Regions from separate parts of the Halomonas sp. 113 genome, predicted to be linked through region 3. Evidence: predicted binding sites of a transcription regulator. Region 3 holds the regulator's gene; each other region holds the start of a gene.
What was found. The regulator LexA, encoded in region 3, represses DNA repair genes until DNA is damaged. The targets are predictions, from matches to a motif close to TACTGTNTANNTANACAGTA.
Positions count from the first base shown of each region.

Region 1 (6,489 bases), 270 kb from region 3:
GATTGGTGGCATGCTAGCGGCCAATATCGGCTCCGGCTTTATCGGCGGTATTTTGGCGGGTTTCCTGGCGGGCTACGTGGCGCTGGCGGTTACTCGCTACGTCAAACTGCCCTCTAGCGTTGAATCCCTGAAGCCAATTCTGATCATTCCGCTAGTCGCCAGTTTGGTCACCGGCCTCACCATGATCTATGTGATTGGCGAACCGGTCGCGGCGCTGCTTAATGCTCTGACCAGTTTCCTGGAGTCCATGGGCTCCACCAACGCTGTGCTACTAGGTATCCTGCTCGGCGCGATGATGTGTTTCGATCTGGGTGGCCCGGTCAACAAAGCGGCTTACACCTTTGGCGTAGGCCTGCTAGCCTCTGAAACTTACGGCCCCATGGCGGCGATCATGGCGGCGGGAATGGTACCTGCCATTGGTATGGGTATTGCCAGCTTTGTAGCGCGCAACAAGTTCTCGGCACCGGAGCGGGAAGCGGGCAAAGCCTCTTTTGTACTGGGCCTCTGTTTTATCAGCGAAGGCGCGATTCCCTTTGCGGCGAAAGATCCCCTACGCGTTATCCCCGCTTGCATGGTGGGCGGCGCACTCACAGGCGCACTCTCGATGCTGGTAGGCGCGCAACTCATGGCTCCTCACGGTGGTATCTTCGTACTGCTGATTCCCAACGCCATTACCCCGGTACTGCTCTACCTTGGCGCTATTGTGGCTGGCTCGTTGGTGACGGGTTTAAGCTATGCGTTTATCAAACGTGATGCGGCCCAGGTAGCACTCGCCACCTAACCGCTGTTACCAAAAAATGAGGGCAGGCGAACATGCCTGCCCTTTTAAATACGTCGCTTTACGCATTTAATACCTTTTCACGCCACTTATAACCTCTACTCTTTGTCATTTTTTATGTAGTATTTTTACATAACCTACTTTTTGATCACCAATTCACCTATAACAAACGGATCATCCTATGTTTCAGCTCACTCGCAGTGTTACCTGGCAGGCACTTGAACGCTTGCGCGACAAAACCGCAAACGACCGCATTCGTGACTACTTCACCAATGACCCGCAGCGCTTTGAGAAAATGAGTTTACGGGTGGGCGGTCTGTTTCTCGACTACTCCAAGCACCATGTCTCCGATGAAGTGCTTACCAAGCTGATTGAGCTAGCCGACCACTCCGCACTGGTACAGCGCCGGGCACAGATGTTCTCCGGGGATATTATCAACGTTACGGAAAACCGCCCGGTACTGCATACGGCTCTGCGTCACTTAGGCGATGAGCCGGTATATGTGGACGGCGAAGACGTTATGCCGGAGATAACCCGCACCCGCGAGCAGATCAAGCTGTTCTCGGAAGCGGTACGCAGCGGTGAATGGAAAGGCTACAACGGCAAACGCATTAAAGATGTGGTCAATATCGGCATTGGTGGCTCGGATCTTGGGCCCAATATGGCGGTTCGCGCACTGCTCAAATACCGCCACCCGGAGCTGCACTTCCACTTCGTTTCCAATGTGGACGGCACCCATATTCAGAAGGTACTTTCGCGCCTCGACCCCGCCACCACGCTGTTTATCGTCTCCACCAAGACCTTCTCTACCCAGGAGACCCTGCTTAACGCCAAAACCGCGCGGCGCTGGTTCCTGGAGAACGCTGGTGAAGATGCCGACGTGGGCGCGCACTTTATTGCCGCCTCCACCAACCGCAAAGCAGCCATGGAGTTCGGCATTCGCGAAGAGAACGTGTTCGAGTTCTGGGCCTGGGTGGGTGGACGCTACTCCATGTGGTCGTCCATCGGCCTGCCGATTGCGCTTTCGATCGGTTTTGAGGGCTTTATCGAGCTGCTGGAAGGCGCTCATGAGATGGATAACCATTTCATCAACGCGCCCTTCTCGCAAAACATGCCCGTGCTGATGGCACTGATTGGTATTTGGTACATCAACTTTATTGGCGCCGAAACTCAAGCCATCGTGCCCTACGACCAGGCGCTGAACCAACTACCCTCTTTCCTGCAGCAGCTGGATATGGAGTCTAACGGTAAATCGGTGGATATTTTCGGCCACCCGGTGAACTATAAAACCGGCCCGATTGTATGGGGCCAAACCGGTTCCAACGGCCAGCACGCCTTCTTCCAGCTACTGCACCAGGGCACCCGCTACGTGCCGATTGATTTTATTGCCTCGCTCAAGCCCGAGCCCGGCGTGGAAGACCACCACTTCGCCCTACTGACCAATATGCTCGCCCAGGCCAACGCCTTTATGGAAGGCAGCCAAGGGGACAGCAAAGAGCTCAGTCAACACGACCCCTACAGTTGCCCCGGCAACCGCCCTTCCAGCACCCTACTGCTGGATGAGCTAACGCCAAAAAACCTGGGCGCGCTAATCGCGCTCTACGAGCACAAGGTGTTTGTGCAAGGGGTGATCTGGAACATCAACTCCTTTGACCAGTGGGGCGTGCAGCTTGGCAAGCGCATCGCCGGTGAAATCAGCGAGCGCATCGACACCAACGCAGCTGACTTCGACACCTCGACTCAAGGTCTGCTGGAACTGGTTCGCGCTCACTTCCCCAATGGCGGCAACGGCGAAAAGGAAAGCGTCCCGGCCAGTGCCGATAAGAAGCCATCACGGAAGAAGCGTTGAACGGATAGGGTAAATCGATAGAAAACAACGCCGTGGCTTTCTCAAGCCACGGCGTTTCGCAACCCTGGAACCTTCGGTTTGTAATAAATGACTAATTCCAGTAACTCGGTTCCCGTTGTCTAAGCTTTCTCCTTAAGACTCATCCGGAATTAGATTCAACAAATCGGTGACACCAATATCTACACCGGCTTGGGAGAACAAAGTAGATGCCTGCCCGCGGTGGTGGGTTTGGTGATTGAAGAAGTGAACGATCAGGCTTGAGTAGCGCCGTTTTGAGGCCACTCCTTTTATGTTGTGATAACTCAGCGTGGTACTCAAATCGTCGTCTGTCAGCGCCGATACCCAGTTAATAATCACGGTATCGAGCCATTGGCGATGCGCTTTCAATCCCTTCAAGTCATCAAAGAGAATCTGATCAAGACGCTCAGGCGTAGGTAGTGCCACCATTACTTCAAGCGTCCTTGCGGAAGAAGAGGCGTGTGTTGCAAACCGTTTGAGCCAAATCGTGTCGGCTACCGCGATGTGGTTCAGTGTGCCAAAAATCGAGCCGAAGAACGCGCCACGCTCTTCAGCTAGTTCAGAGGCGCTCAGCTTACCGGCGGCATCATAGAGGTTAGTGTTCATCCACTGGTTATAAGTGGCTAACTGTTCGAAGTGTTGTTGAAGTGTCATGAGTTAAGACCCAAAAGCAGCATCTATTTAGAACGTTTGAAATATGGGGGAAGAACAGCATCACCGCCCGCCTGCTACATCAATGAATGACCCCGTTACATAAGAGGCTTCGTCCGAGAGCAACCAAGCGATGGTATTAGCCACTTCTTCAGCGCTACCGCCACGCTGCATAGGAATCTGGGGAGCTAAACGATCAACCCGCCCTGGTTCTCCACCATCGGCATGCATATCAGTATAGATAAAACCGGGGCGAACGGCGTTAACACGAATCCCCGAGCCAGCAACTTCGCGAGACAACCCCTTGGTTAGGGTATCCATGGCACCTTTCGATGCAGCGTAGTCAACATATTCAGAGGGCGAGCCTGTTTGCGAGGCAAGCGATGAGACATTGACGATTGCACTACCTGCTGGGAAGCGCCTGACGGCTTCTCTGGAGCACAGAAAACAGCTGACCACATTGCTATTAAGCACTTGGTTGAAGCGCTCAAGGTCGATATCGACCAGCTTGGATTGAGTAAACAGAATGCCTGCATTGTTAACCAAATGTGTCACCTTGCCAAAGCGCTCTTCTGCTGCATCAAACAGGCCGATAACGTCAGCTTCACTGCTAACATCCGCTTGACAGGCAAACGCTCGACCACCCGCTCGAATAATGCAATCAGCCGCATCATCTGCCAGCTCCCTATTAGCAAGATAGTTCACGCACACTGCATAGCCTTTTGCGCCTAGCAATTTTGCGGTGGCCGCTCCGATACCTCGGCTTCCCCCTGTCACGATGACCACTTTCGACATAACGTTTCCTCGCTGGCTCTTTAGTCACAAACCCACCTTGCACATTAAACCCACGATAGTTCATTGGGTAGCGCCCTTTTCGCTACTGCAAGTTAATTAATTGGCTGGCTATTGATTTCTTGTCACCTTACAACTACTGTATATAAAACCATATCAAAAGAGGTGAACCATGACATCTCTTGGAACACCAAGCTCCTATAAGGGTCGCGGGGCAACGTACGATCCGCACAATCGTTTTGCGCCTACCCGCAGCGAGGAGGAAGATGACGGCTGGTGGCGGGAAGAGGCCTCTACGACTATCGCTACCGAAGTGCGTGAGGAGGTGAGCAAAAGTGCTTTGTCGTGGAATCGCTCTCCAGATTTACCTTTTGATCGCTCGCTGAACCCGTATCGCGGCTGTGAGCACGGCTGCGTTTACTGCTATGCCCGCCCTTCTCACGCCTACTGGGACTTATCCCCAGGGCTGGATTTTGAAACCAAGCTGATTGCCCGCAGCGGCTTGGTAGAGCGGTTATCCGAAGAACTGTGCCACCCTAATTACGTGTGCCGCCCGATCAACCTTTCCGGCAACACCGACTGTTATCAACCGTTAGAAGCTACCTACAAAACCACTCGCCGCCTGCTGGAGCTGCTACTGGAGTGTCGCCATCCGGTAACGCTGGTGACTAAAAGCACCTTAGTGCTGCGCGATTTGGAACTCCTGGCGGAGATGGCCGAACACCGGCTGGTGCGCGTGTTTGTCAGTTTGACCAGCCTGGATGCCAACTTGAAACGCACATTAGAACCACGGGCGGCATCACCTCAGGCGCGCTTGCGGGCCATTCGTGAACTGAATACCGCAGGTGTTCCAGTTGGTGCGCTCATTTCGCCGGTTATTCCGGGGCTAACCGATCATGAAATCGAAAAGCTCTTGGAAGCCGCCAGCCGTGCAGGGGCGAGAACCGCCGCCTGGATGCTGCTACGTTTACCCTATGAAGTGGCACCGCTGTTTGAAGCGTGGTTAGAAGCGCACTACCCTGAGCGCGCCGCAAAAGTGATGAGCCTAATGCGTCAGTGCCGTGGCGGTAAAGCGTACGATGCCAAGTTTGGTAAGCGCTTTCGCGGTGAAGGGGTATTTGCCGATTTAATTGCACAACGCTTTGCCCGCGCCAGCCGTCAGTGGAACATGCAGGATCGCACCGAGCAGGGCTTGAACACCCGGGATTTTCGCCCACCACGAGCGCAGCAGGATTTATTCATTTAAGCTAAGCAGCACGCGCATAAATCAGCTGCAAAGGAAGCCGAATGCCTGCTCTAAGCAAAACCAAATCGAGTTTTTACCGCCGCTTATACGTCGCCCATTTGATCGAACAAGGTGTCGCCAGTGTGCCGACGTTGATCGAGGCCACCGGTATGCCCCGGCGCACCGCACAGGATACGATTGCATCTCTTGCCGAGCTGGATATCGAGTGCGTATTTACGAAAGATGAGGGCGAGCGTCACAACATCGGCCGCTACCAGATACGTGATTGGGGGGCGATAGATCCACGTTGGGTGGCCACACACGCTGAGCGGCTAAAACAGGCGCTTGGCTATGCTAGTTAGTGTCATTTTCATCCGGTTCTGCCCAGGCCAGTCGTGCAGCGTTGAGGGTAACCGTCAGCGAACTTGCCGCCATGGCGAGTACCGCTACTAGCGGGGGGATCGCCATCAGCACCACCAGCCCGAGTGCCAAGGTATTGTAGAGCGCTGAAAAGAACAGATTCTGAACCATGATGCGTCGCGTACGTTTAGCAATACTGAGCAGTTTGACTACCCCACCCATCCCCGGCGTCATTAGCTGTGCGGAAGCCCCTTCGCGGGCGGCTTCGCTGGCATTTAATGGAGCGATGCCAACATCTGCCGCGGCCAGGCTCAAGGTATCGTTTAAGCCATCACCCACGTAGAGCGTTGGCGATGGCAACCCCTGCAAAAGCCGCGCTTTGGCTTCAGGCGAGCGCTGGGCATAGCAAGCTTCTCTTCCAAGCCCCACCCGTTCACCTAACCAACTAACCACCCCCTCCCGATCACCGCTGATCATTGCCACCACATACCCTGCATCTAGCAGGTGTTTCACGCTTTTTTCAGCATCTTCCACTGGCTGATCAGTAAGATAGAGCGTGGCTAGCCAGCCTGCACCATCAGCTACCATCACTTGAGTAGCAAAGGCCAGCGCTGTGTCCTCCTCGTGGTCTGGCAGCGCTATCTGATGGCGAGAAAGCCAATCGGCGCTGCCTACCATCAGCCATTCACCGTTGCTCAAGCGCACATGGCGCCCTTCCCCAGGCGCTTCGTTTACGTCCACGCATTGCTCGTGATGTCGATCATGTTGGCTGCCCGACCAGCACGCTAACGCTTGTGCCAAGGGGTGTTCGCTGCC
Region 1 is NZ_LR881453.1:3,029,873-3,036,361, forward strand. Features, by position in the region: gene YERSI8AC_RS14330 (PTS fructose-like transporter subunit IIB) at 1-781, shown strand, start outside; gene pgi (glucose-6-phosphate isomerase) at 960-2,627, shown strand; gene YERSI8AC_RS14340 (DinB family protein) at 2,760-3,299, opposite strand; gene YERSI8AC_RS14345 (SDR family oxidoreductase) at 3,360-4,091, opposite strand; gene YERSI8AC_RS14350 (PA0069 family radical SAM protein) at 4,261-5,334, shown strand; gene YERSI8AC_RS14355 (winged helix-turn-helix domain-containing protein) at 5,376-5,675, shown strand; gene YERSI8AC_RS14360 (heavy metal translocating P-type ATPase) at 5,668-6,489, opposite strand, start outside.
Region 1: the regulator LexA is predicted to act here: its motif matches at 4,226-4,245, upstream of YERSI8AC_RS14350 (PA0069 family radical SAM protein).

Region 2 (6,489 bases), 2.0 Mb from region 3:
CACCCCCACCATGGCCAGCACCGAGGCTGCCCGTGAGGCGCTATCGCGGCTGGTAAAAGCCCCACGCAGAGCAATTACGCCCAAGTACAAAAACAGCAAGATCAGCATTGACGTTAGCCGTGCATCCCACATCCACCAGGTTCCCCAAGTGGGCACACCCCATACGGCACCGGAAAACAGCGCGACAAAGGTCATAGCTGCGCCAAGAGGCGCCATCACCGCCGCTGCCATATCGGCGACTTTAATTTTCCAGACCATAAACACCAGGCCGGAAACCGCCATGGCAATGAAGATAGACTGAGCCAAAAAGGCCGCCGGCACATGGACGTAAATAATTCGGAAGCTATTACCCTGCTGGTAATCCGCTGGCGCAAACGCCAACCCCCACAGCGAGCCAGTGACGATCAACAGCGCCGCCGCGGCCCAAAACCAGGGCTGTAATTTGGCACTAATGCCGTAGAACCACTTGGGTGATCCCAGCTTATGTATAAAGGCCCACATAGCGTGTCCTGTCCTTAACCGTTAATACTGATACGCAGCGATGCGGCAATCGCCCACGGCGCCAACATGAGTGAGGCGGCGAGCAGCGCGCCCAGGATAGCCAGGTGTGCGGAGACACCCTCTCCAAAAATGGCCGCCTGCACCGCGCCTGCGCCAAAAATGAGCACCGGGATATACAACGGCAGCACCAGTAGCGAGAGCAGCACTCCACCCCGTGCCAAGCCAACGGTTAACGCCGCACCGATGGCGCCAATCAAACTCAAGCTTGCCGTACCCAGGGCAAGCGACAGCGCCAGCACGGCGTAGCTGCCCGCCGGCAGCGCCAGCATAATACCCAATATCGGCGCCATCAGCGCCAACGGTAGGCCTGTCAGCAGCCAATGCACGGCCACTTTGGCCAAACTTAGCGCGACTAACGGCTGCGGCGCCAATAGCAGTTGCTCCAGACTACCGTCGTCATAATCGCTGCGAAACAGGCTGTCTAATGAAAGCAGCGCGGCTAACAAAGCTGCGACCCACAGCAAACCTGGAGCAATCACCGCTAACAGCTCAGGGTCGGGCGAAATAGCGATCGGGAACAGCGTGATCACCAGGGCAAAAAACACCAGTGGATTGAGCACTTCGCCACGACGTCTCAGCAATAGCGTTAAGTCACGCACGAGCGTGGCCTTCACTGCGGTCATTAACCCACCATTATGCTCACGCAGTGGCACTGCTGAAACCTGTTGGGTGGTCTCCGAGCTTTGTGAAGAGCTATTTGAAGCGCCATGTAAAGAGCTGTGCAACCCTTTCTCCTTTACCCTAGGGATATCCGTCTGAGCAACGGTGAAGCGGTTAACTCGTGGTGTGTCGTTACTAACACACAGCCCCCCGCCTGAGCGTGGGCAACCAGCTGTCTTTCTAGATCAGCGACGCCGTGGCGATCAATCGCGGTAAAAGGCTCATCCAGTACCCATAGGGCGCGCGGCGTTAACGTTAAGCGCGCCAGAGCCACACGGCGCTGTTGCCCTGCTGAGAGTTGCCCTGCGGGCACATCTTCAAAGCCTGCCAACCCAACCCGTTCAAGAGCTTCCAGGCGCTGCTCTTCATTACCGCTTTCCCCGCTTAAGGCCTGGTACCAGGCTAAATTTTCTAACGGTGAAAGCCCTGATTTAATGCCTGGTGCGTGTCCTAAATAGAGCAGATTCGCGAGAAAATGTTCGCGTGTCTCGTTCATCGCAGCGCCATTCCAGAACAGTTCGCCCTGGTAGTCACTGAGCTGGCCGGAGAGAATTTTCAGAAGGCTGGTTTTACCACTACCATTGGGCCCTTCAATTCGCACTATTTCACCGCTGCGAACCTCCAGATCCAACCCTTGAAACAGCCAGCGGTCATCGCGTTCACAGGCAAGCTGTCGGGCTTGTAGACACAGGCTCAAGCGTCTCTCCTGGCATATTGATTTCGCGTCGAACTCTACACGTAAAGCCCCTTTCTCGCCACTCACACAATGCGGCGCTGGGTCGCAGCGTGATCTTCATCAATATGTCGTGAGAGCAATTATCTCTGGCACTGTATGCAAAAACAGGTCTACAATGAAAACCACTGTATGAAAGAACATGCAATGGAGATTCTTTGATGACCCTATCGATGGCAGCACCTACCGTTACGTTTGGCCGTAGACAACCGACACCGCGCCCTTACGCAATGGCGCCTAGCATTACCCGACGCAATACCTATGCACTCAAAGTGCGTGGCAATGCACTGTGTGATTGCAACTTGTTCGATGGCGATGTCATTATTATCCGGCGCTATCAACACGATACCCAGACAGAAACTGCCGTTGCCGAAATAAACCAGCAAACGATCGCCTTGAGGCAGCTCTCTATCAGCCGCTTTGGCGTAGAGCTATGGCCAGAAGATACTTTGCAGCCAGCGCTATTTTTGCACAACCGGGATATTCAGGTACTCGGCATGGTAATGGGTGTGAAAAGTGAGACTACCTTTACGGAGCATTAATGCGCTATCGGGTTCCCGAGTTACCCACAGGGTCATGGCACACGGCTGACATTGAAGTAGAAAAGAGCCAATTTATCACCTGGATCTGCCACGCTCCCGATATCAACGCATTCACTACTCTGCTGAATGCGGCGAAAACCGCGCATCCTAATGCCAGCCACCACTGCACTGCCTACATTGCCGGGCCACCCGGCGAGCAAAATCTGATTGGCTTTTCCGATGATGGCGAGCCTGGCGGCACCGCTGGCCGCCCCATGTATCAGGTTCTCCAGGGGAGCCAACTGGGCCAGATTGGCTGTGTGGTCATTCGTTATTTTGGCGGTACAAAGCTCGGCACCGGTGGCTTAGCCCGCGCCTACGCTCAGGCGGTTAGCCATGCCCTTGAGACACTCGCTACCCGGGAAGTGGTTGAGCGCGACACCTACACCCTGCGCCTTACTTTTGCCAATGAAGCGGTTGCCCGCGCCTGGTGCGAAGAGCACGACATCCCTATTGAGCAAGCCGACTACGATGGTGATGGCGTTCGCCTGACCATTGGCTGGCCACGAGACTACCCGCTTGACCTTGCCCCGCTAGAAAACCGCTTGAAGAGTGCTATTGAGGTTCTCTCTGCACCAAAGGCATAACGCAGCAGATGAAAGGGCCCCATATGTCATTGCGAGGAGCTTGCGACGCGGCAATCTCGTTCTGCGGTGGCAAACAAACCGAGATCGCCGCGCTTCGCTCGCGATGACACTCACCGGCCATTGCGAGGAGCCTGCGACGAAGCAATCTCAAGCCTACCCTGAGAACCAACCCCAGATTGCTTCACTGCGTTCGCAATGACACCCCTATGTCGTTGATGGCAGAGGACTAGTTAACCCAGGTATTTAATCATTACCCCGGCCGCGACTGCCGACCCAATAACACCCGCCACGTTGGGGCCCATGGCATGCATCAGCAGGAAGTTATGTGGGTTGGACTCCAGCCCCACCTTATTCGCCACCCGCGCTGCCATAGGCACGGCGGAAACGCCCGCGGCACCGATCAATGGGTTGATGGGCATTTTGCTCACCAGGTTCATCAGCTTGGCCATCAATACCCCAGCGGCCGTGCCGATACCAAAGGCGACAATACCCAGACCTAATATCCCCAGCGTCTCAAATGCCAGGAAACTCTCGGCCATCAGTTTGGAGCCTACCGACAGTCCCAGGATAATCGTGACGATATTGATCAAGGCGTTTTGCGCGGTATCCGACAAGCGCTCGACTACGCCACACTCACGCATCAGATTACCGAAGCAGAACATACCGAGTAGCGGTGCCGCATCGGGCAGAAACAGCGCGACCAGAATCAGCAGCATAAGCGGGAAGATGATTTTTTCCAGCTTGGAGACCGGCCGCAACTGGGTCATCTTGATTTGACGCTCTTTATCGGTGGTCAGCAGACGCATGATGGGCGGCTGTATCAGCGGTACCAACGCCATATAGGCGTAGGCAGCCACCGCGATAGCACCCAGCAGCTCCGGCGCCAGCACGCTGGAGACGTAGATGGAGGTCGGGCCATCCGCCCCGCCAATAATACCAATGGCGGCGGCCTGATTGAGCGAGAAATCCATGATGCCCATCGAGGTGAGCGCCACGGCACCAAACAAAGTGGCAAAAATGCCAAACTGAGCGGCCGCACCTAAAAACAGCGTGCGCGGATTGGCCAGCAGCGGACCGAAGTCGGTCATGGCGCCCACACCCATAAAGATAATCAGCGGGGCGATACCTGAACCAATTGCTACTTTATAGAAGTTGTAAAGCATGCCATCGCTATAGCCGACGCCCACGGCGATATCACGTGCGGCACGCACCTGATCCGGTGCGACGCCATCGTGGGCTATCACTTTTAACGATTCACGCCAGGCTTCCGCATTCGCTAACGGATCCAGCGTCGCGCCCAGCGCTGCCGCTATCTGCTGTAGCACTGCGGGTTTCGCCACCTCGATCGCTTGGTCTAGCGCTGAAATCGCCAACCCTGCTTCGGGAATATTGGCCAGAATGCCGCCAAAGCCAATCGGCACCAGCAGCAGCGGCTCAAACTTCTTATAAATGGCCAGGTAAAGCAGCAGTAGCCCCACCATGATCATGACGGCTTGGCCAAGCTCAAGGTTATATAGCCCAGAGCCTTCCCATAACGTTACTAATTTATCCATTACTGGGCCCTTAGAGCTCGATCAGCGCATCGCCTACGGCTACGCTGTCGCCCTCGCTGACGTTAACCTTAGACACAGTGCCTGCGATACTGGCACGCACTTCGGTTTCCATTTTCATCGCTTCAAGAATGATCACCACATCCCCTTCAGCGACTTTATCGCCAGGGCGGACATTAACCTTGAAGATATTGCCGGCCAGCGGCGCATCAATGCTCTCACCAGTGGGTGCAGACACTTCCTCTTTGGGGGCGCCAGTGCTGGCCGCCGTTTGCTCCTGCACTTCGCCCAGTTCACCACCTTCAGACACTTCCACCACGAAGGCTTTACCGTTGAGCTTAACGGTATAGGTTTCCGGGCCACTGCTAGCCACCGGCTCTTTGCTTTCCACCTTGGCGGGTGTCTTTTCAGCACTTGCGTCAGTTGCCTGGGGGGCAGGTTCAAAGGCGTCGGGATTGTCGCGGTTTTTAAGGAACTTCAAGCCGATCTGCGGGAACAGCGCGTAGGTCAGAACATCATCTACTTCGCGCTTGCCTTCGGCCAAGCGAATGCCTTCAGCGCTGGCATTCTCTTTCAGCTCGGCAGCTAGCCTATCCATTTCCGGTGAGAGGTTATCCGCCGGGCGACAGGTAATCGGCTCACCGCCTTCCAAGACGCGCTTTTGCAATTCGGCGTTGAAGGGTGCTGGGGCAGCACCATATTCACCTTTGAGCAGCGCCTGAACCTCCTTGGAGATCGACTTGTAGCGCTCGCCCATCATCACGTTCATGACCGCCTGGGTGCCGACGATTTGCGAGGTGGGCGTCACCAGCGGAATAAAGCCCAGATCTTCGCGCACGCGGGGAATCTCGCTGAGCACGTCGTCCAGCTTATCGCCCGCGCCCTGCTCTTTGAGCTGGCCTTCCATGTTGGTCAGCATACCGCCGGGCACCTGAGCAATCAGGATGCGCGAATCAATGCCGCGCAGCGAGCCTTCAAAGGCGGCGTACTTCTTGCGTACTTCGCGGAAGTAACCGGCAATATCTTCTAGCAGCTCAAGATCCAGACCGGTATCGCGGCCGGTGTCTTTCAGCATTGCCACCACTGACTCTGTGGGGCTGTGACCATAGGTCATCGACATGGACGAGATCGAGGTGTCGACGTTATCGATGCCCGCTTCTACCGCTTTCAAAATAGTCGACGTAGAGAGGCCGGTGGTGGCGTGGCAATGTAAATGCACCGGAATCGATAACTCTTTCTTGAGCCGGGTGACCAGATCGAATGCCGTATAGGGCGTCAGTAGCCCCGCCATATCCTTGATAGCCAATGAATCTGCGCCTAAGCCAGCAATGGTTTTGGCGAGATCAACCCAGCTATCCAGGGTATGTACCGGGCTCACGGTGTAAGAGATGGTGCCCTGGGCGTGACCTTCGACGTTACGCACCGCCTGAATGGCGCGCTCTAAATTGCGCGGGTCATTCATGGCATCGAAAACACGGAAGACATCAACGCCGTTGGTTTTCGCCCGCTCGACAAACTTATCGACAACGTCATCGGCGTAGTGGCGGTAGCCCAGCAGGTTCTGACCACGTAGCAACATGGCCTGAGGCGTATTGGGCATAGCCTCTTTTAATGCACGAATGCGCTCCCACGGATCTTCGCCCAAATAGCGGATACAGGCGTCATAAGTGGCCCCACCCCAGGTTTCCAGCGACCAATAGCCAACGCGATCCAGTTTTTCGGCGATCGGTAGCATATCGTCCAGCCGCATACGTGTAGCGAATAGCGATTGATGGGCATCGCGCAGCACGACATCAGTAATGCCTAGAGGGCGTTTT
Region 2 is NZ_LR881453.1:718,123-724,611, reverse strand. Features, by position in the region: gene YERSI8AC_RS03575 (heme ABC transporter permease) at 1-501, opposite strand, end outside; gene ccmB (heme exporter protein CcmB) at 516-1,184, opposite strand; gene ccmA (cytochrome c biogenesis heme-transporting ATPase CcmA) at 1,298-1,918, opposite strand; gene YERSI8AC_RS03560 (LexA family protein) at 2,116-2,496, shown strand; gene YERSI8AC_RS03555 (IMPACT family protein) at 2,496-3,122, shown strand; gene YERSI8AC_RS03550 (sodium ion-translocating decarboxylase subunit beta) at 3,353-4,675, opposite strand; gene oadA (sodium-extruding oxaloacetate decarboxylase subunit alpha) at 4,686-6,489, opposite strand, start outside.
Region 2: the regulator LexA is predicted to act here: its motif matches at 2,048-2,067, upstream of YERSI8AC_RS03560 (LexA family protein).

Region 3 (6,489 bases):
CGGCTATAGCGCAACTTAGCGGGGCGCTTAGAATTGATTCCGTGGCATGCCTCCATCACTTCAAGCGCGGAGGCTCGGTCATTACATACCAGCAGCATATCGCAGCCTGCTGCCAGCGCTGCCTGGGCACGCGCTTTGGGGTCTCCCGCCTCGTGGGCGCCGGCCATACTCAGGTCATCTGAAAAAATGCAGCCTTTGAAGCCTAGCGATTCCCGCAGCATGCCCAACCAGTTGGGTGAAAAGCCTGCTGGGCGCGTATCAAAAGCACTATAAATAACGTGTGCGGGCATAATCCCATCTAACTGTGAAGCTAACTGGGTAAAGGGCACAAGATCGTGCTGTTTCATCACTTCTAGCGGGCGATCGTCTATCGGCAATGCAACGTGTGAGTCCGCCGCGACACCACCGTGGCCGGGAAAGTGCTTACCCACAGCGGCCATACCGGCATCGTGAAGCCCCTGAATAAATGCATTGCCCAGCTGGGCTACGTGCTGTGGGTCACTGCTGAAACTACGATCACCAATAACGCTGGATAGACCGCTCTCCACATCAAGTACCGGGGCGAAGCTCAGATCCAGACCGCAGGCAGCCATCTCCATCCCTAACAACCAGCCGGCATCTTTAGCTAACGCCAGCCCCTCTCCCTGGGCAGCGCGGTAACACTCGCCGATACGCGCCATGGCAGGCAGGCGTGTTAACCCCTCTTTTATGCGCTGAACGCGACCGCCTTCTTGATCCACGGCAAGCAGTAAATCAGCACGCACACGGCGAATATCGCTGCAGAGCTTGCGAACCTGATAGCCATTTTCAACGTTGCGGGCAAACAAAATTACGCCCCCTACCGTCGGTTCTAGCAGCAAGCGTTTTTCTGCAGCCGTCAATTTTGGGCCTTCAAGGTCAAGCATGACCGGGCCTAACGGTTGAGTCATCGTGATAGGTCCATGAAAAGGGGCGATGATTCTAGACGATCGTCTAGCGGTGTCAAAATCTGATCAGTCAAAGGACTGGCGTCCACCGTGCAACCAAACAGGGGTGCCCGGCAACGCTAACGAAAAGATATAGAGCAAATCACTATTGCGTAAACGAATACAGCCGTGGGACGCAGCAACGCCCATGGGCTCGTCAGGCGGCGTCCCGTGCAGGTAAATATAGCGCCGTTGCGAGTCCACCTGACCACCGCGGTTCACGCCCTTTTCCAAGCCACACAGCCACAGTATGCGGGTCAGAATCCAGTCACGCTCTGGATGCTCTTCGGCGAGTTCGGGCGAAAATGTCTCGCCCGTCCAGCGGCGACCTCGAAACACCGCATTTTCGGGCATATCACCGCCAATGGCCGCGCGCACATAGTGCCACCCGCGGGGGGTTTTACCACTGCCGTTGCGCTCCCCGCTTCCGGCAGCACCGGATGAAATAGAACACTCATGGAGCACTTTTGGCCCTCGCCAACAGCGCAGCAACTGTTCGGTAGTATCGATCTCCAGCCAGATATGTTCCGTTGGAGGTAGCTCAGCTAGCGTAGGAGTTCGCATGTTTTCCTTCTTCTGGCTTGGCACCGTCAAGGGCTATGGGTAACGGCGCATTCATAGCAGCCACCACTACCGGGAGCAATCGCCTGACCAAATCACGCACAGAGACCTGCTCGTGGTAATCCTTCTCCGCGATATCGCGTAGCGCATCGAGGCCAGACAGGGTAAAGATTACCGTGCCGAGCACAAAGTGTAGCCGCCAAAAACGCTCGGCGTCAGGCAGATCCGGCGTTGCTTTGCGCACAAGCTCGGTGAAGCGTGTAAACACATCGCCATACTCTTCCTGGATATAACGTCTTAGATGTCCCTGTGCTTGACTGTAGGCAAGACCCAGCAGGCGCATAAACACTTTCAAACTATTGCGCTCGGCGGGCACCGCGAGAACGGTAGTTGCCATGGTCTCGAGCAGTGTTTCCAGCGGGATAACGCGCCCGGCGTGTTGGCCCTCGAGCTCATCTAGAGCAGTATGAAAGCGCTGACTAAACGGATCCAGGTAGCGGGCAAAAACGGCCTGAATCAAGGCTTTTTTGGAACCAAAATGGTAATTAACAGCGGCTAAGTTAACCCGCGCTTTGCTAGTGATGTTGCGCAGCGAAGTTTCAGCAAAACCCCGCTCTGCAAACAGCACCTCGGCGGTGTCGAGTATACGGGTCACCGTATCAGATTGAGCCATGTCGCTCTCCAGGGAAACAGGTGTTTAAAACATAGCAAAATACTATGCCATAACGTAGGCGGGCTCAACGCTTGATTTATTGACAAAATGTGACGTATTAAATAAGCAGAAACTTAGTTTCAAACGATTAGAAAAATTGCATAGACATCGGCAATAGGCACTGACAAGCCATATACTGGACAGAGGAACATACTGTATACTTAAACACTTATTGATTAAGTCGACATTTAACTTGTTACTGTCTATTCACTATTTATGGAGTCTGGTATGTCGCGTCCGCTAACCGCTCGCCAACAGCACGTGTTTGATTTTATCGTTAAGACCATGGGCGAATTTGGCTACCCTCCTACCCGCGCCGAGATTGCCAAAGCACTTGGCTTCCGCTCACCCAATGCGGCTGAAGAGCACCTGCGCGCGCTGGAACGCAAAGGTGTTATTCGCATTATCCGCAACACCTCTCGCGGCATCCGCCTGCCCAACCAGGAACCTCAAGAAGTCCTGGATAGCGCAGTCACCGCCTTACCCACAACCAACGTGGAAGCCCCACCCACTGGCCTGCCTGTGATCGGGGAAGTAGCTGCCGGCAGCCCCATTTTGGCCGCCGAACATATTGATCGCTACTGCCCGCTACCGGCCGAGTACTTCACTCCCAAAGCTGACTATCTGCTGCGCGTACGCGGCCTTTCCATGAAGGATATTGGCATTTTGGAAGGTGATTTACTGGCGGTTCATCGCACTGACCGGGTTCGCGATGGCCAGATCGTGGTTGCCCGCCTGGACGATGAAGTAACGGTTAAACGCTTCAAACGCCAGGGGCATCAAGTGACGCTGTTTGCAGAGAACCCTGATTTTGCGCCCATTGAAATCGACCTGCGCTCTCAAGCGCTCGATATTGAAGGCGTTGGAGTCGGCGTAATTCGTGGTGGCAACGGCCAGGCACTCGGCTAACAAATCCGCTACTGCAGGTCGATATAGCGGTGGTCATTGAAGGTGGCCACCCAGTTTGGGTGATAGACCAGCAGGATGCTCAGCAGCATGCCAGTAATAAATGCCTCTGAAGGCATTAGCAGTGGTAAAAAACGCGCATACTCCTGGGCGAGATAGATCGCCTCAGGGTCTGTACCCGCGACGATAATCAGCACTACCGCCGCCAAGCCTCCTCCCAGCGTTGCCAGCGCCGCGCCAAAAAAGCCGCAGGCAAACAGAAATACCATCAAGTTATCCGGCAGGCGGCGATCTACCAGCCGCCATACCGTGCCAATAACGGCCGCCGGGACGATCCCGGTAACCAGCACATTTGCCCCCAGCAACATCCACTCATTGCGGCCAATCACCACCATGGCAATGTTGATCAGCACGTTGCTAATCAGCGCTAATGGCGCTTTAAAAACGAGTGTCATCAATACTGTAAAAACAAGGTGTAGCGTTAGCCAATCAACAGCCTGGGCACGAAGCTGCCACATCAGCATCACCGCCAGCGTAGCACCCAGCCAGCGGTGCTGAAGCGCTGAATCCGCTATCAACACCTGCCAGGGACGCCCCCAAAGCGCCCATGCGATCACTGCTAACGAGAGTAGCCAGGTGAGCAGCAGCGCCCAGGGCGATAATACACTTTGCGCAAATGACATGGCGGCCTCTCAGGTTGATGGGCGGGCATTATAGAGTACTTAGCTAAATACCACTGTCTTGTTGCCATGCACCAACACACGATCCTCTAAGTGCCAACGCAAACCGCGAGCGAGCACGGCTTTCTCCACATCACGACCAAAGCGGACTAGATCAGTAGGCGTATGACAGTGGCTAACGCGATGGATATCCTGTTCGATGATGGGGCCTGCGTCGAGTTCCTCGGTCACATAGTGGCAGGTAGCGCCAATCAGCTTAACCCCCCGCTGGTAGGCCTGGTGGTAGGGCTTAGCCCCGGCAAAAGAGGGCAAAAAGCTGTGGTGAATATTGATCACTCGCCCCGCATAGCGCGCGCACAGCTCAGGGGGCAGTATTTGCATATAGCGCGCCAGCACCACGCAGTCGGCGCGGGCACTGTCGATTTCGGCCTGAACCTTGGCAAACGATGCTTGCTTATTGTCGGGGTCGACCGGTACATGGTGATAAGGAATACCGTACCACTCCGTCAGCGAACGCATATCATCATGGTTGGAGATAACCCCGACAATGTCGCAATCCAGTTCCCCCGCCTGCCAGCGGTAAAGTAGATCTACCAAGCAATGTGACTCCCGCGACACCATCAGCACTACGCGCCTACGCTGCTGGGTATCCACCAGCGACCACTGCATATTGAATTCGCTGGCTATCGGTTCAAATGCCGCACGCAGCGCTTCCGCCGACATACCTACCGAATCCGCCAGAATTTCGTAGCGCATAAAAAAGCAGCCGGTTTCTAAATCGGAGTGCTGGCTGGCTTCGGTAATGGAGCCGCCCTGCTGGGCAATAAAGCTCGATACCCGTGCAACAATACCCACCCGGTCAGGACAGGAAACCACTAAACGATAATAATGAGACATGTGAGCTACTCTTGACCTATTGCTAAGTTAATTATGACAAACCAGCGGCTTAGGTCGCATAGTGTATCGGAAGGCCATGGATGATTGTTAGCTGCCCCTGCCTTCCCGTATAGTTAAGTCACTACTTTTTAGGTTTTTCATAACAGATGCATTCACCACGCGTTCAAATTCGTCCCCGTCGTCGTCCACCGCTGCGCATGTTGCCGCTGGGGGGATGCGGTGAGATTGGAATGAATCTAACGCTATACGGCTATGACGATCACTGGATAGCCGTGGACTGCGGCATGATGATCCGCCAGGATCTTCCCAACTCGCCGCTGCAGGTACCCAATCTTGATACGCCGAAAGCACTAGGGATCGTGCCCAAAGCGCTATTTATCACCCATGGTCACGAAGACCACATTGGTGCCGCAGCCTGGCTATGGCCGATGTGGAACTGCCCCATTTACGCCACACCGCTGGCGGCGGACCTGTTGCGGCTAAAATTTGCCGAGCATCAGCTTAGCAGTACGGCTATCCATGTCATTGAACCTGGCGAGGCCCTAGAGAGCGGGCCATTCACGCTGCGCTATTTACTTTTAACCCACTCGATTCCCGAAAGCTGTGCGCTAATAATGATGGCCGGTGGCTATCGCGTTTTACATACCGGCGACTGGAAACTCGACCCTGAACCGATTATCGGCACGCCGATCAGTGCAGCCCTCTTCAAGGCGCTTGCCCCGGTTGACTTGGTAGTGGGCGATTCCACTAACGCCCCCATGCCCGGGCACTCCGGCAGCGAGGGGGACGTCGCCCGCGCCCTGACAAAAACCCTCGGCAACTGCCAGGGCCGGGTGGTGGTCTCCTGCTTTGCCAGTAACCTTGCCCGGGTGTTAGCGATAGGGCGCGCCGCTCAGAAGTGTGGCCGACGCATTAGCTTGATGGGCCGTTCAATGGAGCGCATGGTCAGCGTTGCCCGGGGGCTCGGCTATATGGATGATTTACCGCCGCTGGTGCCCAATCATGACCTAGGCTATCTCCCCCCGGATGAAGTGGTGATTATCGCCACCGGCAGCCAGGGCGAGCCCCGTGCTGCGCTACAGCGTCTCGCCCAGGGTCGCCACCCTTTTGTGGATCTTCAGCCGGGCGATAACGTTATTTTTTCGGCTAAAGCCATTCCTGGCAATGAACGCCCCATTGAGCAGCTTAAAAAGCGTTTGGCGCATTTAGGTGTCAACCTCTACGACGAGTTCAACCACCCTGAGCTGCACGCTACCGGGCACCCCGCCCAGGATGAACTGATCAAGCTGTATCAGTGGGTCAGGCCAAAACATCTCATACCGGTGCATGGCGAAGCACGCCATCAGCAGGCTCATCAGACTATTGCCAAACAGCTAGGCATTAGCGCTCCATTGGCGCCGGTGAACGGCGATCTAATTTGCTTTGACAGTCACGGGCTGCGCTGTGAGTCGCGCTATCCGCAGCCGCCCTGCATAGTCAGTCAAAACAGCGTGGTGCCCCATCCTGGTCTTGACGTGCACGACGCCAACAAGGCCCGTCGCGGTAGCTTATACTTAGCGCTGCCAGTGACGGCGACTGACACTGGATGGGCGCGTATTGGCCGTTTGATGCTGGATGCCTCGGGGGCCAGCCCGCTGGATGAAGATAGCTTTAATGATTGGCTGGATGATCAGCTTGAGGAGATTGCAGCAGAGACGCTTGCCGACTTGCGCCAAGCATTACAGCCTCGCATGGTTCAGTGGCTGGCGGAGCATATGCAGCACCTTCC
Region 3 is NZ_LR881453.1:2,757,965-2,764,453, forward strand. Features, by position in the region: gene nagZ (beta-N-acetylhexosaminidase) at 1-929, opposite strand, end outside; gene YERSI8AC_RS12945 (L,D-transpeptidase) at 993-1,529, opposite strand; gene YERSI8AC_RS12950 (TetR/AcrR family transcriptional regulator) at 1,507-2,199, opposite strand; gene lexA (transcriptional repressor LexA) at 2,467-3,147, shown strand; gene YERSI8AC_RS12960 (energy-coupling factor ABC transporter permease) at 3,156-3,827, opposite strand; gene purU (formyltetrahydrofolate deformylase) at 3,867-4,721, opposite strand; gene YERSI8AC_RS12970 (ribonuclease J) at 4,952-6,489, shown strand, end outside.